Regions from separate parts of the Streptomyces sp. NPDC006733 genome, predicted to be linked through region 1. Evidence: riboswitches for the same ligand, from Rfam matches in the RefSeq annotation. Region 1 holds a riboswitch; the other holds the start of a gene.
The links. Region 1 has a riboswitch for S-adenosylmethionine ahead of thrC (threonine synthase). Riboswitches for the same ligand answer to the same signal wherever they lie in the genome.
Positions count from the first base shown of each region.

Region 2: linked by a shared signal. The riboswitch ahead of ABZ721_RS36900 (aminotransferase class V-fold PLP-dependent enzyme) and the one ahead of thrC (threonine synthase) in region 1 are both predicted to bind S-adenosylmethionine.

Region 1 covers NZ_JBEYJD010000001.1:91,668-101,694, reverse strand. Annotated here, with positions in the region: gene ABZ721_RS00470 (Cmx/CmrA family chloramphenicol efflux MFS transporter) at 1-1,006, shown strand, start outside; gene ABZ721_RS00465 (DUF4031 domain-containing protein) at 995-1,279, opposite strand; gene ABZ721_RS00460 (hypothetical protein) at 1,308-1,652, opposite strand; gene ABZ721_RS00455 (MurR/RpiR family transcriptional regulator) at 1,824-2,690, shown strand; gene murQ (N-acetylmuramic acid 6-phosphate etherase) at 2,846-3,787, shown strand; gene groL (chaperonin GroEL) at 3,929-5,557, opposite strand; gene ABZ721_RS00440 (cold-shock protein) at 5,964-6,167, opposite strand; gene ABZ721_RS00435 (MoaD/ThiS family protein) at 6,574-6,849, opposite strand; gene thrC (threonine synthase) at 6,846-8,141, opposite strand; SAM riboswitch class I at 8,159-8,300, opposite strand; gene ABZ721_RS00425 (glucosyl-3-phosphoglycerate synthase) at 8,494-9,474, shown strand; gene ABZ721_RS00420 (trehalose-6-phosphate synthase) at 9,560-10,027, shown strand, end outside.
Region 2 covers NZ_JBEYJD010000066.1:1,807-11,833, reverse strand. Annotated here, with positions in the region: gene ABZ721_RS36925 (NlpC/P60 family protein) at 1-698, opposite strand, end outside; gene ABZ721_RS36920 (NYN domain-containing protein) at 970-2,346, opposite strand; gene ABZ721_RS36915 (hypothetical protein) at 2,438-2,731, opposite strand; gene ABZ721_RS36910 (rhomboid family intramembrane serine protease) at 2,871-3,650, shown strand; gene ABZ721_RS36905 (Lrp/AsnC ligand binding domain-containing protein) at 3,647-3,928, shown strand; gene ABZ721_RS36900 (aminotransferase class V-fold PLP-dependent enzyme) at 3,975-5,333, opposite strand; SAM riboswitch class IV at 5,379-5,494, opposite strand; gene trpD (anthranilate phosphoribosyltransferase) at 5,777-6,841, opposite strand; gene ABZ721_RS36890 (cytochrome bc complex cytochrome b subunit) at 6,978-8,612, opposite strand; gene ABZ721_RS36885 (Rieske 2Fe-2S domain-containing protein) at 8,609-9,661, opposite strand; gene ABZ721_RS36880 (c-type cytochrome) at 9,670-10,027, opposite strand, start outside.

The DNA.
Region 1 (10,027 bases):
CCGCACCACCCTGATCGCGCTGATCACGCTCTTCGGCCTCGGCCAGGTCGCGGGCGCCCTGGCGCCCAACTACGCGCTGCTCTTCGCCTCCCGGGTGATCAGCGCGCTGGCCTGCGCGGGCTTCTGGGCGGTCGGCGCGGCCGTCGCGATCTCGATGGTCCCGATGAACGCGCGGGCCCGCGCGATGGCCGTGATGATCGGCGGACTGAGCATCGCGAACGTGCTGGGCGTCCCGGCCGGTGCCTTCCTGGGCGACCAGTTCGGCTGGCGCTCGGCGTTCTGGGCGGTGGCCATCATGTCGGCGGTGGCGCTGGTCGGCGTGGTCGCGCTCATCCCCCGCATACCGATCCCGGACTCCCGCCCGCGGCTGCGCGAGGAACTGCGCATCTACCGCGACGGCAACGTGTGGCTCTCCATCGGCATCACCGCCCTCGCGGCGGGCGGCGTGTTCTGCGCCTTCAGCTACCTCGCCCCGCTGCTCACGGACGTCGCCGGGCTGCCGGAGGGCTCGGTGCCCGCGGTGCTCGGCCTCTTCGGGGTCGGCGCGCTGATCGGCACCGCGATCGGCGGCCGCTTCGCGGACGCCCACCTGTTCGGCGTGCTGCTCCTCGGGATCTCCGCGTCCACCGTCTTCCTGGTGGTGCTGGCGCTCACCGCGCAGAACCAGGTCGCCGTGATCGCGCTCTCGTTCCTGCTGGGCCTGTCGGCGTTCTTCACCGCGCCGGCGCTCAACGCCCGGATCTTCAACGTGGCGGGCGCCGCGCCCACGCTGGCCGGCGCCACCACCACCTCCGCCTTCAACACCGGCAACACGGCCGGTCCCTGGCTCGGCGGCCTCGTCATCAGCGGCGGCTTCGGCTTCGCGGCCACCGCCTGGGCGGGCGCCGCCATGACCGCCGTCGCCATCGCGCTCGTCGTCGTCTCGCTGCGCCGGCACGGCGCGAGCCGCGTCGTCACCGGCAGCGCGGCGACCCACGCCCCGGCGCCGGCCGAGCTATCGCACTGACGCGTCGCCCGCCGGCGGGGCCTTGCGGCGGCGCAGCCCGGCGGCGATGAGCCGGCGCACGATCTCCTTGCTGCCGACCTCCACCGCGCCCAGTGCGACGGCCGAGGCGTAGCGCGCCGCCGGAACGTCGTAGTGGTCCCGCTCGAACGCGCGCGGCGGGCAGCCGATGCGGGCGGCGAACGCGTGCAGCTCCTCGTAGGAGACGTCGCTCACCAGGTGCGACCACATGCGCCCGTGCCCCGGCCAGGTCGGCGGGTCTATGTAGACGGTCATCGCGGCACCGCCGCCGTCGTCGGCACCGTCAGCCCAGCCCGCCGACCGGGGCGACGACCGTCCCGGCCGTCTCGCAGACCCAGTGCGGGTCGGGCCCCAGCTCCGGCTCCACGGCCAGCCCGTGCGGCTCCTCGCACAGCGGGCACAGCGGCCAGCGCCCGAAGCGCGACAGCAGCGCGTCCTGGACGTCCTGGGCGACGAGGCCCGCGACGAACCCGCTCCCCTCCGGCCACTGCTCCACCCACCAGCGCCGCTGCGTGACGGCGTTCTCGACCAGGGAGACGACCTCGGGACCGGCGACGTCCCGGGCGGCGAGGTCGGCGAGAATGAGGGCCCGTGCGGCGTGCAGGGCCTCTTCGAGATCACGATCCATCCGTCCATTCTGCCTGCTGTCCTCTTGACGCCCCAGCGCACTGAAAATATCTTTCAATGCGTGACGTACAGCGTGAAGGAAACTTTCCCCTCGCGGGCGCGGCCGTCCCGTGACGCGTCCGCCGCCCCTGCCGCCTCCGCCGTACCCGCCAAGAGCCCGGACCCGGGGACGCTGGCGGCCACCGTCCGTACGGTCGGGCCCTCGATGACGCGCTCGATGCAGCGGGTCGCCGAGGCCGTGGCCAACGACCCCGCCGCCTGCGCGCACCTCACCGTGACCGCGCTCGCGCAGCGCACCGGCACCAGCGAGGCCACCGTCGTCCGTACCGCGCGGCTGCTCGGCTACCCCGGCTACCGGGACCTGCGGCTGGCGCTGGCCGCGCTCGCCGCCCAGCAGGCGGCCGGCGTGCCGCCCGCCGTGACCGCGGACATCGCCGTGGACGATCCGCTGACCGACGTGGTCGCGAAGCTCGCGCGCGAGGAGCAGCAGACGCTCGCCGACACCGCCGCACAGCTCGACGTGGCGCAGCTGGAGGCGGCCGTCGGCGCGCTCGCCGCCGCGCGCCGCATCGAGGTCTTCGGGATCGGCGCCTCCAGCCTGGTGGGCCAGGACCTGGCCCAGAAGCTGCTGCGGATCGGCCTGATCGCGCACGCGCACGGCGACCCGCACCTGGCCATCACCAACGCGGTCCAGCTGCGGCCCGGCGACGTGGCGATCGCGATCACCCACTCGGGGAACACCCATGACGTCATCGAGCCGCTGCGGGTGGCCTTCGACCGCGGCGCGACGACGGTGGCGATCACCGGCCGTCCGGACGGCTCGGTCACCCAGTACGCCGACCACGTGCTGACCACGTCCACCTCGCGCGAGAGCGAGCTGCGGCCCGCGGCGATGTCGAGCAGGACCAGCCAGCTCCTCGTGGTGGACTTCCTGTTCATAGGCGTCATGCAGCGCACCTACGAGACCGCCGCACCGGCGCTGTCCGCCTCGTACGAGGCGCTGGCCCCGCGGCACAGCCCGCGCGCGCCCCGCTCCTAGGGGGACACCCGGGGGCCCGTCCCCCGGAAAACCCGGCCCCCGGAAAACCCAGCACCCAGCACCCAGCACCCGGAGAACACAGCACGCAGCACCATGCCGCGACGCGATGACGTGGCGCCGCGGCTCACCGCTTCACGTAAGGACGTACGAACGGCATGTCCCCCTCCACCGACTCCGCCTACACCGAGCTGCGCAAGGAGCTGGAAACCCTCACCACCGAGGCGTTCCGGCCCGAGCTCTCCGAGATCGACCGGCAGTCCACCCTGGAGATCGCCCGGACGATGAACGCCGAGGACGCCACCGTCCCGGCCGCGGTCGCGGCCCAGCTGCCGGCCATCGCCGCGGCCATCGACGACATCGCCGAGCGGATGGCGCGCGGCGGGCGGCTGCTCTACGCCGGGGCCGGCACCGCCGGCCGGATGGGCGTGCTCGACGCGAGCGAGTGCCCGCCGACGTTCAACACCGATCCCGGGCAGGTCGTCGGCCTGATCGCGGGCGGCCCGGAAGCGATGGTCACCGCGGTGGAGGGGGCCGAGGACAGCAAGGCGCTGGCCGCCGCCGACCTGGACGCGCTGGCCCTGGGGCCCGACGACACCGTCGTGGGCGTCTCGGCGTCCGGCCGCACCCCGTACGCGATCGGCGCCGTCGAGCACGCGCGGTCGCTCGGGGCGCTCACCGTCGGGCTGTCCTGCAACGCGCACTCGCCGCTCGCGGCGGCGGCCGAGCACGGCATCGAGGTCGTGGTCGGGCCCGAGCTGCTCACCGGGTCGACCCGGCTGAAGTCCGGCACGGCGCAGAAGCTCGTGCTGAACATGCTCTCGACGATCACGATGATCCGGCTCGGCAAGACGTACGGGAACCTCATGGTCGACGTCCGGGCGTCCAACGAGAAGCTGCGGGCGCGCTCGCGGCGGATCGTCGCGCTGGCGACGGGGGCGCCGGACGCCACGATCGAGGCGGCGCTGGCCGCGGCGGACGGCGAGGTCAAGCACGCCGTCCTGGCGATCCTGGCCGGGGTGGACGCCTCCACGGCGGCGCGGCTGCTGGCCAAGAGCAACGGGCACCTGCGCGCGGCCCTGGAGTCGGCCGGCGCCTGACGGCCCCCGCGGCCCGCCGGATCCGTCCGGCGGGCCGCTGGAAACGGACGCGGTGACGGAAACGCCCGAGGGCGGCACCCCCTGCTGGGGATGCCGCCCTCGGTCGTACTGCGGGGAGCGTGCGGAGATCTGACCGGAAGGTCAGAAGTCCATGTCGCCGCCGGGCATGCCGCCACCGGCGCCGGCGCCGGCTCCGGCCTTCTCGGGCTTGTCGGCGATGACGGCTTCCGTGGTGAGGAAGAGCGCGGCGATGGAGGCCGCGTTCTGCAGCGCGGAGCGCGTGACCTTGGCGGGGTCGATGATGCCTTCGGCGATCATGTCGACGTACTCGCCGGTCGCGGCGTTCAGGCCGTGACCGATGGGCAGGTTGCGGACCTTCTCCACAACGACGCCGCCTTCGAGGCCACCGTTGACGGCGATCTGCTTCAGCGGGGCCTCGAGGGCCAGCTTCACGATCGCGGCGCCGGTCGCCTCGTCACCTTCGAGCTCAAGCTTCTCGAACGCGACGGCGGCCTGGATGAGAGCGACGCCACCACCGGCGACGATGCCCTCTTCGACGGCGGCCTTCGCGTTGCGAACGGCGTCCTCGATGCGGTGCTTGCGCTCCTTGAGCTCAACCTCCGTCGCGGCACCGGCCTTGATGACGGCCACGCCGCCCGCGAGCTTCGCCAGGCGCTCCTGGAGCTTCTCGCGGTCGTAGTCCGAGTCCGAGTTCTCGATCTCGGCACGGATCTGGTTGACGCGACCGGCGACCTGGTCGGCCTCGCCGGCACCGTCCACGATCGTGGTCTCGTCCTTGGTGATGACGACCTTGCGGGCACGGCCGAGCAGGTCGAGACCGGCGTTCTCCAGCTTGAGGCCGACCTCCTCGGAGATGACGGTGCCACCGGTGAGGATGGCGATGTCGCCGAGCATGGCCTTGCGGCGGTCACCGAAGCCCGGGGCCTTGACGGCGACGGACTTGAAGGTGCCACGGATCTTGTTGACGACGAGGGTGGAGAGCGCCTCGCCCTCGACGTCCTCGGCGATGATCAGCAGCGGCTTGCCGGACTGCATGACCTTCTCGAGGAGCGGGAGCAGGTCCTTGACCGACCCGATCTTCGAGTTGACGATCAGGATGTACGGGTCGTCGAGCGACGACTCCATGCGCTCCAGGTCGGTCGCGAAGTACGCGGAGATGAAGCCCTTGTCGAAGCGCATGCCCTCGGTGAGCTCGAGCTCGAGCCCGAAGGTCTGCGACTCCTCGACGGTGATGACGCCTTCCTTGCCGACCTTGTCCATCGCCTCGGCGATGAGCTCGCCGATCTGGGTGTCGGCGGCGGAGATGGAGGCCGTCGAAGCGATCTGCTCCTTGGTCTCCACGTCCTTGGCCTGCTCGAGCAGCTGGGCGGAGACGGCCTCGACGGCCTTCTCGATGCCGCGCTTGAGGGCCATCGGGTTGGCGCCCGCGGCTACGTTGCGGAGGCCTTCCTTGACGAGGGCCTGGGCGAGAACGGTCGCGGTCGTCGTGCCGTCACCGGCGACGTCGTCGGTCTTCTTCGCGACTTCCTTGACCAGCTCGGCGCCGATCTTCTCGTACGGGTCCTCGAGCTCGATCTCCTTGGCGATGGAAACACCATCGTTGGTGATCGTGGGGGCGCCCCACTTCTTCTCGAGGACGACGTTGCGGCCCTTCGGGCCGAGGGTGACCTTGACGGCGTCGGCGAGCTGGTTCATCCCGCGCTCGAGGCCGCGCCGAGCTTCCTCGTTGAACGCGATGATCTTGGCCATAGAAGTGGTCCTCCCGGACAGGGGTGGATTTCAGTGGACCGCGTGGCGCCCGCGACGGACGGCCTGCCGATCGCCGGGCTCTTCCCAGCGGTCGAACGGGCCTCGCCGACCCGGTCCTTCTGTCACTCTCACTGTCAGAGTGCTAACGCCAATGATTAGCACTCGCCCTAGTCGAGTGCAAGCGACTGTGGACAACTCGGGGTCCCGGAGCGGCGTCGCGCGCCCCCGTCCCCACCACCCGAGCCGCCCCCCGGGCGGCCTCCCTGGCGCCCCGCCGCCGCGCCACGGGCGCCCCGCGCGCCCCGCAGCCGCGTCCCGCACCAGGACGCACGAAGGGCCCGCGCCCCTGACGGGACACGGACCCTTCGGCGTGAGTGCGTAGCGTCGTCGGCGACGCTCCGGAGCTTCAGCCGGCCAGGCGGACCATGTCTGCCTGCGGCCCCTTCTGACCTTGCGAGATCTCGAACTCGACTCGCTGGCCTTCTTCGAGGGTGCGGTAGCCGTCCATCTGGATCGCGCTGTAGTGGACGAAGACATCCGCACCACCGTCGACCGCGATGAAGCCGTAGCCCTTCTCCGCGTTGAACCACTTGACGGTGCCCTGAGCCATCCCTAACTCCCCTATTGCTGGCCCTATCGCGAATCCGCACTTCGCGGACCCGGGTCAGACCTCACCCCCACCAAGGTTGGGGGCGGCGCCGGAACGCGTCGACCGCGGCCGAATGTATCCGTACGGATGCCCTCTGCAACAGGTCAATCAGACGAGAATTCTGGGCACGACCGATCGGAAATAAAGGGATGAACAACAAGGATCCGGGGCAACTCGGACTGGACATACTTCGCCTACACGACAATCATCTCGCGAATTTGGCGATAAATCGCCGAACCCAGCGGAGGGGGAGGCGGGAGTCCAGCGCAACTGTACCTCGATTCAACTACCGCCCCACACTCAAATGCCCCGCCCACCACAGGGTGGGCGGGGCATGAGTTCACGCCGCGCTGGGTAGGGACGGAGGTCAGCCCCCGGCTACCGCCGGAATGATCGAGACATTCGCACCGTCCGGGACGGAGGTCTGCAGACCTTCGGAAAAGCGCACGTCGTCGTCATTGACATAGACGTTCACAAAGCGCCGCAGCTTGCCCGTGTCGTCGAGAACGCGCGCCGAAATACCCGCGTGGTTCTTCTCCAGCGACTCGAGGATCTCGGAGAGTGTCGAACCCTCGGCCGGTACTTCCGACTGGCCGCCGGTATAGGTGCGCAGAATGGTCGGGATACGAACAGAAGCACTCATGCGAGGCCAGCCTCTCGGAACGCGGCAACGGTCGGGCGGATGACGGCGGTCGGGCCGGTGGTCGGAGCGACCGCGTCCAGGGTCTTCAGGCCGTCACCGGTGTTGAGGACGACGGTCTCCAGCGACGGGTCGAGCTGACCGGTCTCGATGAGCTTCTGCAGGACGCCGACGGTCACCCCGCCCGCGGTCTCGGCGAAGATGCCCTCGGTGCGGGCCAGCAGCTTGATCGCGGCCACGCACTGCTCGTCGGTGACGTCCTCGACCGCTCCGCCGGTGCGGCGGGCGATGTCGAGCACGTACGGGCCGTCGGCCGGGTTGCCGATCGCCAGCGACTTGGCGATCGTGTCCGGCTTCACCGGGCGCACGACGTCGTGGCCGGCCTTGAAGGCCGCGGAGACCGGGGAGCAGCCCTCGGCCTGCGCGCCGTAGATCTTGTAGGGCTTCTCCTCGACCAGGCCGAGCTTGATCAGCTCCTGGAGCCCCTTGTCGATCTTCGTGAGCTGCGAACCGGACGCGATCGGGATGACGATCTGGTCCGGCAGCCGCCAGCCGAGCTGCTCGCAGATCTCGTACGCCAGGGTCTTGGAGCCCTCGCCGTAGTACGGGCGCAGGTTGACGTTGACGAAGCCCCAGTCCTCGCCGATCGGGTCGCCGATCAGCTCGGAGCAGAACCGGTTCACGTCGTCGTAGTTGCCCTCGATGCCGACCAGCTCGCCGCCGTACACCGCGGCCATGACGACCTTGCCGGCCTCCAGGTCGTGCGGGATGAACACGCAGGAGCGGAAGCCGGCGCGGGCGGCGGCGGCGCCGACGGCGCCCGCCAGGTTGCCCGTGGAGGAGCAGGAGAGCGTGGTGAGGCCGAAGGTGCGGGCGGCCTCCAGGGCGATGGCCACGACGCGGTCCTTGAAGGAGTGCGTCGGGTTGCCGGAGTCGTCCTTGACGTACAGGCCGCCGGTGACGCCCAGCTCGCGGGCCAGGTTGTCGGCCTTGACCAGCTTGGTCCAGCCCGGGTTCAGGTTGGGCTTGTCGACCACGTCGGCCGGGACGGGCAGCAGCGGCGCGTAGCGCCAGATGTTCGCCGGGCCGGACTCGATCTGCTTGCGCAGCGCTTCCGGGTCACCGGTGGGGAGGTCGTAGGCCACTTCGAGCGGCCCGAAACACTCCTGGCAGGCGAAGACCGGACCGAGCGCGACGCGTTCTCCGCACTCGCGGCAGGAGAGGGCGACGGCGGGGCCGAAGTCGGCTCCGGTGTCCGGGGTGGTTCCAGTGGTGTCGATGGTCTGCACAGCCATGACGGCGAGGCCCTTTCTCCTCATCTTCCCCGCGGCGACGATCGCCACGAGACGGAATTGGCACCTTCCCCACCTGGCCTCGCGTCGTCGACGACGAGATGTGGCGGGAGGGTTGCCGGGACTTCTGCGGGCCGTTCCCTCAGTCCCTCTGGATGAGCGCTGTGGCACCGGGCTCACGCCCGGGCATTTGTTTTCCGTGGTGACCCCGGCATGCGGTGGTCACTCGCGTTGTTCAAGACTGTAACCGACGAGCCCGACACTTGAGAGGGTCGTCCGTACCGCGAGATGGGTCACACAGGGGTCCGCCGCGGGGTGGAATCCGCCCGTCACCCACGATCAGGGAGTCACGCACGTGCTGCAAGAGGTGGAGCGCTGGCTCGATCGACGGTCCTGGTCCGCCGCCGACCGCCCCCTCGACCGGCTGCGCGCGGCCAAGCGCTCCGCGGGCGACCGGGGCACGGTCAGCGTGGTGCTGCCCGCCCTCGACGAGGAGGCCACGGTCGGTGCGATCGTGCGCACCATCCGCGACGAGCTGATGAGCGGGCCCGTCCCGCTCGTGGACGAACTGATCGTGATCGACTCGGGCTCCACGGACCGTACGGCGGAGGTCTCGGCCCGCGCCGGAGCCAGGGTCGTGCACCGGGACGAGATACTCCCCGGCCTGCCCGCGGTGCCCGGCAAGGGCGAGGTGCTGTGGCGGTCGCTCCTGGTGACGAGCGGCGAGATCGTCTGCTTCGTCGACGCGGACCTGCGCGACTTCGACGCCCGCTTCGTCCACGGGATCATCGGACCGCTGCTGACCGAGCCCGGTGTCCAGCTGGTCAAGGCCATGTACGACCGCCCGCTCGAAACCGGCGACACGGTGGTGCCGGCCGGCGGCGGCCGCGTCACCGAGCTCGTCGCCCGCCCCCTGCTCAACCTGCACTGGCCGCTGCTGGCGGGCTTCGTGCAGCCGCTGGGCGGCGAGTACGCGGCCCGCCGCTCCCTGCTGGAGCGGCTGCCCTTCCCCGTCGGCTACGGCGTCGAGCTCGGCATGCTCGTCGACGCGCTGAACACCGTCGGCCTGGACGCCCTGGCCCAGGTGGACGTGGGAGTACGCCACCACCGCCACCAGGACGGCCAGGCGCTCGGCCGGATGGCCGCCACGATCTACCGCACCGCCCAGGTCCGGCTCGCCCGCGGCCAGCTGGTGCGCCCCGTCCTCACCCAGTTCAACCGGGGAGCGGACGGCGGCTTCGAACCCTCGACGCACGAGGTGGCGGCGGAGGAGCGCCCTCCCATGATCACCGTCCCCGAATACCTCAGCCACCGCGCTGCCCGCCGCACGGGCTAACCGGTTCCGTCCCGCGCGGGGGGCGTGACCCCGCCGCGCGCCGCCAGCACGTTTGCGTCGCGGGACACCTGGCTAGGCTGGCGGCATGGTCGCTCATCGCGCAGCCCCGATCCTCGTCGCCTCCAACCGCGGACCCGTCTCGTACACCCTCGGGGAGGACGGCACCCTCACCGCCAAGCGCGGCGGCGGCGGCCTGGTGTCCGGGCTCAGCGCCATCGGCCCCGACGCCGGGGCGGTCTGGGTGTGCGCGGCCATGAGCGAGGGCGACCGCGAGGCGGTCCGCCGCGGCGAGGGCGACGCGCAGACGCGCATGCTGGGCATCGAGCCGGACGTCTTCGGCGCCGCGTACAACTCCATCGCCAACTCCGTGCTGTGGTTCGTCCACCACCTGCTCTTCCAGACCCACCTGGAACCCCTCCTCGACGAGGACTTCCGGCAGGACTGGGCGTCCTACGAGACGTACAACGCCGCCTTCGCGGACGCGCTCGCCGAGGAGGCCGCGGAGGGCGCCACCGTCCTGGTGCAGGACTACCACCTGTCGCTGGCCCCCGCG
Region 2 (10,027 bases), on a different contig from region 1:
GCGGCGGCGGCCCGCTGGGACGGGGCGGGTATGTCGCCCAGGTTGGGCCGCTCGTTGCTGCGGTTCGCCCGGCCCTCCTGGGCCGCGATGGCGGCACGCTGCTGGGCGCTCAGCGAGTTCAGCAGCTTCTGGGCCTCGGCCAGCTTGGCCTGGGCCGCGTCCTTCTGCTTGCCGAGTTCGGTGCGGGTGGCCTCCAGGGCGGCCATCTTGGTGGTGGCCTCGGCGCGCCGCTGGTCCAGGGTGCGCTTGACCTCCTGGATCTGCTTGAGCGACTCGGCCTGCTGGGAGCTCAACTGGTCCATCGTGGACGCCTTGGACAGGTACGTGTCCGGGTCCGTCGACAGCAGGAGCTGGAGCGTCGGGTCGATGCCGCCGTTGCGGTACTGGGCGCTCGCCATCGCGCCGAGGCCGTCGCGGAGGGTGTTGAGCGTGCCCTGCTCGCGCGCCACGCGGTCCTGGAGCTCGCCGACCTCCTTCTGGAGCTTGCCCTGCTGCTCCTTGGCGCCGTTGTACTTCTCGCCGGCCTGCTCCGCCTCGTCGTACAACTTGTCGACCTGGGACTTGACGTCCTTGATGTCGGGCTTGGCGGGGGCGGCGTTGGCGGCCTGGGACGTGAGGGCGACGGCTGCGGCAGCGGTGGCGGTGAGGATCGTCACCCGCGTGCGGCTTGTCGGCTTGGGACGACGGTGGGACGCCACGAAGGCGAGCTCCTTCTTCCTTCAGCCGCCTACCCGGATGGTCGGCGGTCCCCCCTGCGCCAGGTCGTTCGGCCGCTGGTCCCACCGTGTTGGCGGGGCGGCTTGATCAACGGCGCGGAGGTTCGAGCCCCGACCTTAGTGACCTTCCTGTGATCGGTTCAAATCCTTGTAGGTAAAACTTCGGTCGTTCCATGGTTTCTTTACGAAGATCGAACGTGCAGTAGTGGTCATCTGACGCTGAGTTGATCGCAAAGGTGTGCAGGCACCCGGGTCAGCCGCGCGCGAGCCGCTTGAGGAGCAGCGTCGAAGCGACGGGCCGCGCACCGGCCTTGGCGACGCCGTCGGCCACCTCGCGGTCCGCGGAGACCACCACGACGACCCGGCCCGGCGGTTCCGCCCGCACCAGGCGGCGGATCAGCTCGTCGGCGGTCTCCCCCGCCCTGCTGAACATCACCCGCACCCCGCGCGGCGGCGCCAGCAGCACCGGGGCGTCCAGGTCGGCCCCGTCGAAGACGCACGTCACCTCGGCGCCGCTCTGCGCGGCCAGCACCGCGAGGCCGCCGAGCAGCCGCAGCCGCTGCTTCTCCAACGGCAGGGAGGGGTACCCGGTCTTGGTGACGTTGTAGCCGTCGATCACCAGGTGCGCCTGCGGCAGGGCCAGCAACTGGTCGAGCAGGGCCGGGTCGTTCTCGGACAGGGCCCGCTGCGCGATGTCCTTGGGGCTGATCGTGCCGGGCGCGACCGCCTCCACGGTGTCGGCCGGCCGGACGCCCATCGTGTCGCGCGGCGGCAGCGCCAGCTCGCGGCGCAGCCCGGTGGCCGCGTCCAGCACGGTGTCCAGCAGCAGCCGCAGCCGCACGCCCTCGGCGCTGCGGCCCTCGCGCACGGACCGGCGGCCCGCCTCGACGGCGGCCTCGGCCTCGGTGACCCGGGTCCTGAGCCGGCGCGCCTCGTTCTCGGCGGCGGCCTTCTCCGCGGCGGCCGCGGCCCGGGCCTCCTCCAGCTCGGTCTCCACCTTGCGCAGCGCCGCCTCGGCGCGCTTCATGTCGCTGACCGCGCTGCGCAGCCTGCGCTGCGTCGTCTCGATCTCCTTGCGGGCCGCCTCCAGCTCGCCGCGGGCGCGGGCCGCCTCGTCCCGGGCCTGGAGCTGGAACTCGGCCAGCTCGTCCCGCAGCTGCTGCAGTTCGCGGGTGGTCTCGCCGTCGGCGCGTTCGGCCAGCGCGCGCTGCGCCTCCTCGCCGGCGGTGGCGACGATCTTGGCCCAGCCGGCCGGGCGCAACAGGTAGGCGGCCGCGGCCACGTCCAGCGGGTCCGCGGCCGGCGGCGGGGTGCCCGCCTCCAGCGCCTCCGCCAGCTCCGGCTGGGACTCGCGCAGCCGGGCGGCGATCTTCTGCCGGAAGGCGGGGTCGGTCTCCAGCGCGGTCGCCAGCGCGGTCGCCGCGAACTTGGCGCGCCGGGACGGGGTGAACCGGGCATAGGGCCGCAAGGGGGACGGCAGTTCGGCGAGCGTGAGGCCGCCGAAGGCATCAGCGGCTATCGTCACGACCCGGTGCCGCACGCCTTCGGGCAGTGGCCGGTCCAGGGCCGGCTCGGCCGTCTCGTCGACGCCGCTGCTCTCGGCCTGCGGGTGCCCGCCGGTCCCATCCACCAGTCACTCCTGTCCAGTGCTGTCGGCGCCTCCCCGGCCCCCTTCGATCCCTCTGGCCGCCGCCGTGCAAGTCCATTGTCGCCGTTCGGGGTCAACCCTGCGTCGAACCGGCTTCCGCCCCGGCGCCGGACCCGGTGCCCGGCTCCGCCGCGTCCGCGTCGGGCCGGTCGACCAACTCGACCTGGTCGGCCGCGTTGCACCAGCGGCAGCGCACCGACTCCACGGTCTCGCTGAGCACCTCGGTCTCCTCGACCTTCGGCTCGCCGGCGAGGTCCAGGTGGATGTACTCGACGACCTTGGTCGATCGCGTGACATCGAACCGGGTCAGGTTGCCGCACAGCGTGCAGCGCCACCGGGTCGTCGCGGTCGGCAGGGGAACCGGCATCGGGCGGACACCTCTTTCAGGACTTTCGGGTCGGCACGTGGCGTACGCGCGCGTTCCGGTTACCCTACGGCCTCCACGGCAGGCGGCGCTGCGGCGAGGCGCCCCCGGACCGATACGCCCGTTCCGTCATGATCGGTGCATGGTCATCCCGGTCTACGACGCGAACCCGGTCCGCCGCACCCCCGTGGTGACGTACGCCCTGATCGCCCTGTGCACCGTGGTGTTCCTGCTGGGCCCGATCTCGGGGTTCAACCCCTCTTACGGCAAGGGTGACCAGCTCCAGTGCGCCCAGGCGGTCTATTTCGCGCACTGGGGGGTCATCCCCGGCGAGCTGTTCCACGGCCGGCTGCCGCTGGACCGGCTGGGGCTCCCGGCCGGCTGCCCGGCCCCGCAGGCGTTCGCCAAGACGGCGGTCCTCTCGGTGCTCACCGCGATGTTCGTCCATGGAAGTTGGCTGCATCTGATCGGCAACATGCTGTTTCTCTACGTTTTCGGTGACAACGTGGAGAGCCGTATGGGCCGCTTCCGGTACCTGGTCTTCTTCGTGGCGGCCGGATACCTCGCCACGTACGGCTTCGCGCTCGCCAACACCGACTCCACCCAGAGCCTGGTGGGCGCCTCCGGCGCCATCTCCGGGGCGCTCGGCGCGTACCTCTACCTCTATCCCCGGGCGCGGGTGACGAGCCTCTTCCCGTTCCTGTTCTTCCTCCCGCTGCGCTTCCCCGCCTGGATGGTCCTCGGCTTCTGGTTCGCGCTGCAGTGGCTGGCCGCCCGGACCAGCCAGTCGGGCCCCGGGGTCGCCTACCTGGCCCACGTGGTGGGCTTCGTCTTCGGCTTCCTGGCCGCCTCGGTGTGCTTCGGGCGAAGCCCTAAGCTGGAGACCGCACCCCGGGCGACCCAAGGAGACCTACAGCCGTGATCACCGCGATCGTGCTCATCAAGACCAGCGTCGACCGGATCCCGGAGATCGCCGAGGCGATCGCCGCCCTGGACAGCGTCAGCGAGGTCTACTCGGTCACCGGGACGTACGACCTGGTCGCCATGGTCCGCGTCGCCCGGCACGACGACCTCGCGGACGTCATCCCCGGCCGGATCAGCAAGATCCCCGGCGTGGAGGCCACCGACACCCACGTCGCGTTCCGCACGTACTCCCAGCACGACCTGGAGGCGGCCTTCGCGATCGGCCTCGAAGGCTGACGCGGGCGGCCCGACGGGCGGGCCGCCGCGTGCCCGCCCGGCCGGCTCAGTCGCGGGCGGGCACGCAGCGGCCGTCCTCGGTGCGGTAGTTCCACCGGGCGCCGTCGCGGACGAGCTCGGTGACGGCGCCGAGGAAGCGCTCCACGTGCTCGTCGGGCGTACCCGCCCCGAAGCTCACCCGGATCGCGTTGAGCGACTTCTCGCCCGGCTCGGTCTCCGGGGAGCCGCACTCGCCCGGCTCGGAGGGCTCGCTGCCCAGCAGGGTGCGGACCAGCGGGTGGGCGCAGAACAGGCCGTCGCGCACCCCGATGCCGTACTCGGCGGAGAGCGCGGCGGCGAAGTGCGAGCTGTTCCAGCCGTCCACGACGAACGAGATGACGCCGACCCGGGGGGCGTCGTCACCGAACAGCGAGAGCACCCTGACCTGCGGCACCTCGGCCAGTCCGGCCCGGACCCGGGCGACCAGGCCCTGCTCCCGCTCGACGAGCGAGTCGAAGCCCGCCTCGGTCAGCGCCCGGCAGGCCGAGGCGATGGAGTACACGCCGATGACGTTCGGCGAGCCGGCCTCGTGCCGGGCGGCGCTGGAGTGCCACTCGACGTCCACCCCGCCGTCGGCCCGCCGGGCGACCTTGCGGCTCGCGCCGCCGCCCGCCAGGTACGGCTCGGCCTCCTGCAGCCAGTCCGCGCGGCCGGCCAGCACGCCGGAGCCGAACGGGGCGTAGAGCTTGTGGCCGGAGAACGCCACCCAGTCCACGTCCAGCTCGGCGATGTCCACCGGGTGGTGCGGGGCGAGCTGCGCGGCGTCCAGCACGATGCGGGCGCCGTGCGCGTGGGCGGCGTCGGCCAGCTCGCGGACCGGCCACAGCTCACCGGTGACGTTCGAGGCGCCGGTCACGCACACCAGGGCGGGGCCGTACGGATCGCGCTGGGCGAGCGCCGCCTCCAGCGAGGCGACGGCCGCCTCGGGGGTGCGCGGCGCGCTGAGGTACGTGACGCGCGCGTCCCGCCACGGCAGCAGCGAGGCGTGGTGCTCGGTCTCGAAGACGAAGACCTGGGTGCCGGCCGGGAGCACCGAGGCCAGCAGGTTCAGCGAGTCGGTCGTCGAGCGGGTGAAGACCACCTGGTCGCCCTCCCGGCAGCCCAGGAACTCGGCGACGGTCGCGCGGCTCTGCTCGAACAGGTCCGTGGAGAGCTGCGACAGGTACCCGGCCCCGCGGTGCACGCTGCCGTAGTAGGGCGCGTACGCGGCCACGTCGTCCCAGACCCGCTGCAGGGCGGGCGCGCTCGCCGCGTAGTCGAGCGCGGCGTAGGTGACCTCGCCACCGGTCACCAGCGGGACCCGGACGTCACGGCCCAGCACGTCGAGCGGGGCGGCGGTGGCCAGGGAAACGGGGTGCACGGACATGGCGAAGCTCCTCAGGGTCCAGGACCCCGGAAGCAGTCGCAAAGGGGCCCGCGCTTGCCGTGGGCACCTCGCCCACAGCCCGGTCATCACCTGGGGCACCCCGCCACGGACGGAGGGTTGCCGGACAGCAAGCCAGGGCTCGAACGCTGTCACTCGTGACCTGACGCCAAGTATGCCAGCAGTCCCGCCGACGGCAATCAGGGGTCCGCGATACGGACACCACCCGCTCCGCGCGGCCGGTCCTGCGGACAGCCGCCGGGGTCCGTGCGGCAGACGTCGGGCCGGCTCGGCGCGGCCCGAGGCCGGGCCTGTCGACGGAAGGCCCGGGGGCGGCGGGACGCCGGTACGGTGCGGCGGTCGCCCGCGCCGGCAGGCCCCGCCTGCCCGGCGGACAGGCGGGCAGGCGGGCCGCCGAACAGGCGTCGGAGGATCCGCCGGAAGGGCTACCCGTTGCTGGCCGCTACCCAGCGGTCCAGCGCGGCCCGGGCCGCGCCCGAGTCGATCGCCTCGGCGGCGCGCGTGATGCCTTCCGCGATCTGGGCCTCCAGCGGGGCGGCGGCCGGGTGGAGGGCCACCAGGGCCGCGGCGGCGTTGAGGAGGACCGCGTCGCGGACCGGGCCGCGCTCGCCGGCCAGCAGGCGGCGGGCCACGTCCGCGTTGTGCGCGGCGTCGGCGCCGCGCAGCGCCTCGACGGGGACCAGCGCGATCCCGACGTCGCGCGGGTCGAAGGCGACCTGGTCGACCTTGCCGTCCCGCACCACCCAGACCTGGGACGTCGCGGTGGTGGTCAGCTCGTCCAGCCCGTCGTCGCCGCGGAAGACGAGCGCGGAGGAGCCGCGCTCGGCCAGCACGCCGGCGATGATGCCCGCCGCCCGGGTGTCGGCGACGCCCGTCGCCTGGGAGGTGACCCGGGCCGGGTTGGTGAGCGGCCCCAGCAGGTTGAACGTCGTCGCGATGCCCAGCTCGCGCCGGGCCGCCGCCACGTGCCGCAGCGCCGGGTGGAACTTCACCGCGAAGCAGAACGTGATGCCCGCTTCCTCGGCGACCTCCACCACCCGCTTCGGCGTCAGGTCCAGATTGACCCCGAGCTTCTCCAGCACGTCCGAGGAGCCGCTCTGCGAGGACGCCGCCCGGTTGCCGTGCTTGACGACCTTCGCGCCGGTGCCCGCCACGACGATCGCCGACATGGTGGAGATGTTCACGGTCTTGGCGAGGTCCCCGCCGGTCCCGACGATGTCGACGGTGCGGCCCGGTACCTCGATGAGGTTCGCGTGCGCGTACATCGTCCTGACCAGGCCGGACACCTCTTCGATGGTCTCGCCCTTGGCGCGCAGCGCCACGGCGAATCCGGCGATCTGGGCGTCGGTGGCCTCACCGCTCATGATCCGGTCCATCGCCCACGCGGTGTCGTCGGCCGTCAGGTCATGGCCGCGCAGCAGCGGGTTGAGTACGCCGGGCCAGGAGTTGGTGGCCGAGCTGTCGCCGCCTGCCGGGGTCACAACGCTCATGCTCCACACTCCTGGTGGTCGGGTCGGTACTGCGGGCCCAGCCTATCGGGGGCCGGGCACGGCGAAGGGCCCCGTCCAGTTCATGGACGGGGCCCTTCGACGGTGCCGTCAGCCGGCGCCGGGGGTCAGCGGGCGATCAGTGGTGGCCGTGGCCACTGGTGATCTCCGCGTGCTCCTCGGCGGTCGGCTTGGGGATCTGGCTGGCCTCGCCGTAGAAGCCGTGCGACAGCTTGGTGCGCAGCTTCGTGATGGGGCCGATCTTGCGCTCCACGCCGTTCTCGTCGACCTCCGGGCCGGCTTCGAGCGGCTTCGGCTGGTCGTGCGCGGTGAGCGTGTGCAGCGCCTCCGGGGAGAGCTGCTCGTGCACCTCGATGAACTCGCCGTGCGGGAGCCGCTTGATGAGCCCGGTCTCGCGACCGTGCAGCACCTTGTCGCGGTCCCGGCGCTGCAGGCCGAGGCAGATCCGCTTGGTGGCGAGGAAGACGAGCACCGGCAGGACGAAGAAGCCGATGCGCACGACCCAGGTGATCTGGTTGAGCGACAGGTGGAAGTGCGTCGCCCACAGGTCGTTGCCGCCGCCGACGAGCAGGATGCCGTACCAGCTGAGCCAGGCGGCACCGAAGCCGGTGCGGACCGGGTGGTTGCGCGGCCGGTCGAGCAGGTGGTGCTCCCGCTTGTCCCCGGTGACCCAGGACTCGACGAACGGGTAGACCGCGATCGCGACCAGCACCAGCGGGAAGATCATCAGCGGGATGAACACACCCAGGTTGAGGGTGTGGCCCCAGGCGTTGATCTCCCAGCCCGGCATGACGCGGATCAGGCCCTCGGAGAAGCCCATGTACCAGTCGGGCTGGGCGCCGGTGGACACCTGGTCCGGCCGGTAGGGGCCCATCGCCCAGATCGGGTTGATCGAGGCGATCGAGGCGACCATCGCGATGACGCCGAAGACCAGGAAGAAGAAGCCGCCCGCCTTCGCCATGTACACCGGCAGCAGCGGCATGCCGACGACGTTCTTCTCCGTCTTGCCCGCACCCGGGAACTGGGTGTGCTTGTGGTAGAAGACCAGGATCAGGTGGGCCACCAGCAGGCCGGCCATGATGCCCGGCAGCAGCAGGATGTGCACCGAGTAGAAGCGCGGCACGAAGTCGGTGCCGGGGAACTCCCCGCCGAACATGAAGAACGACAGGTAGGTGCCCACGACCGGCATGGAGAGCACGGCGCCGTCCATGAACCGGACGCCGGTGCCCGACAGCAGGTCGTCCGGCAGCGAGTAGCCGGTGAACCCGGTGAACATGCCGAGGACCAGCAGCAGGAAGCCGAAGACCCAGTTGACCTCGCGGGGCTTGCGGAACGCGCCCGTGAAGAACACGCGCATCATGTGCACGAGCATCGCGGCCACGAAGATCAGCGCGGACCAGTGGTGGATCTGGCGGACCAGCAGGCCACCGCGGACCTCGAAGCTGATGTGCATCGTCGAGGCGAACGCGTCCGACATGCGCTGGCCCTGCAACGGGGCGTAGGGGCCCTCGTAGACGACCTCGCTCATGCTGGGGTGGAAGAACAGCGTCAGGTACACACCCGTGAGGATGAGGATGATGAAGCTGTAGAGGCAGATCTCACCGAGCATGAAGGACCAGTGGTCCGGGAAGATCTTGCGCATGTTGGCCTTGGCCAGGCCGTAGATGCCCAGGCGGCCATCGGCCCAGTCCGCGACCCGCTCGCCTGCCGGGGCTTTGCCGCGGCGCTGCGGGTTTTCAGCAGTGGTACTCATCCGCGCTCCCAGAAGCTCGGGCCGACGGGCTCGTCGAAGTCGCCGAGGGCGATGAGGTTGCCCTCCTCGTTCACGCTGATCCGCAGCTGCGGAAGGGCGTGGCCGGCGGGGCCGAAGATGACCCGGGCGCCGTCGGACAGGTCGAACGTCGACTGGTGGCACGGGCACAGGACGTGGTGCGTCTGCTGCTCGTACAGGCTGATCGGGCAGCCGACGTGCGTACAGATCTTGGAGAACGCGACGATGCCCTGGTGGGACCAGTCACGCTCCTGCTTGTCCTTGATGTCGTTCGGCTCGAGCCGGACGATCATCAGGGCGGCCTTGGCGATCTCGCGCTGGAACCGCTCCTGGTTCTCCTCCAGGCCCTCGGGCATGGCGAAGGTGAGCGAGCCGACGGGAACGTCCTCGGGCCGGAGCGGCTTGTTGGTGTTCTGGTTGATCAGCACCTTGCCCTTGGACCACAGGGTGTGCCGGAGCTTGGTGCCCGGCAGCGGTCCGAGGTCGCGGAGCAGCATGACGCCGGAGAGCGGCACCAGGGCCAGCGCGCCGAACATCGTGTTGCGGATCAGCTTCCGGCGGCCGAAGCCGCTCTCCTTCGCGCCCTGCGCGAAGTCGGCCAGCACCTGGGCCTTGACCTCGGGCTCGGCCGCGATCGGGTGACGCTCGGCGGCGTGCTCCTCGTCGGACATCAGCGTGCGGGCCCAGTGGACCGCGCCGGCGCCGATGCAGAAGAGCGCGAGCCCCAGAGTCAGGCCGAGCGAGAAGTTCAGCGCACTGACGTGGCCGAACGGGAAGACGTAGATGATCTTGTCGACGGGGAAGACCACGAAGCTGGCGATGAAGCCGATCGTGGACAGCATCGACAGGAGGAAGAGGAACGCGATGGCGCGTTCCGAGCTCTTCGCGGCACGCTCGTCGATGTCCTGACGGCGGTGCTCGTGGGGCGGGAGGCCGGGGTCGGCGAACGTGTGGTGCTCGCGGACGGCCGGCTCGCTGCCCCCGTGAGCGTGTGACGGCTCACTCGGCAGGTTCTCTTCTGACTCTGACATGTCCTGACTCATGACTTCTTGGCCTTCGTGGTCCGGGCCGCAACCCAGATGGCGACAGCGATCATGGCACCGAGACCGAAGATCCAGGCGAACAGACCCTCCGAGACCGGGCCGATGCCACCGAGCTCGAGGCCACCGGGGCTGGGGGTCTTCTCGCCGTTCACCGCGTCGAGGTACGCGATGATGTCAGCCTTCGCGTCCTCCGGCATCGTGGTGTCCGGGAAGGACGGCATGCTCTGCGGGCCGGTCTGCATGGCCTCGTAGATGTGCTTGGGATCCACGTCCTCAAGACTGGGCGCGTACTTGCCGTTGGTCAACGCACCGCCCTTGCCCGTGAAGTTGTGGCACTGCGCGCAGTTCGTACGG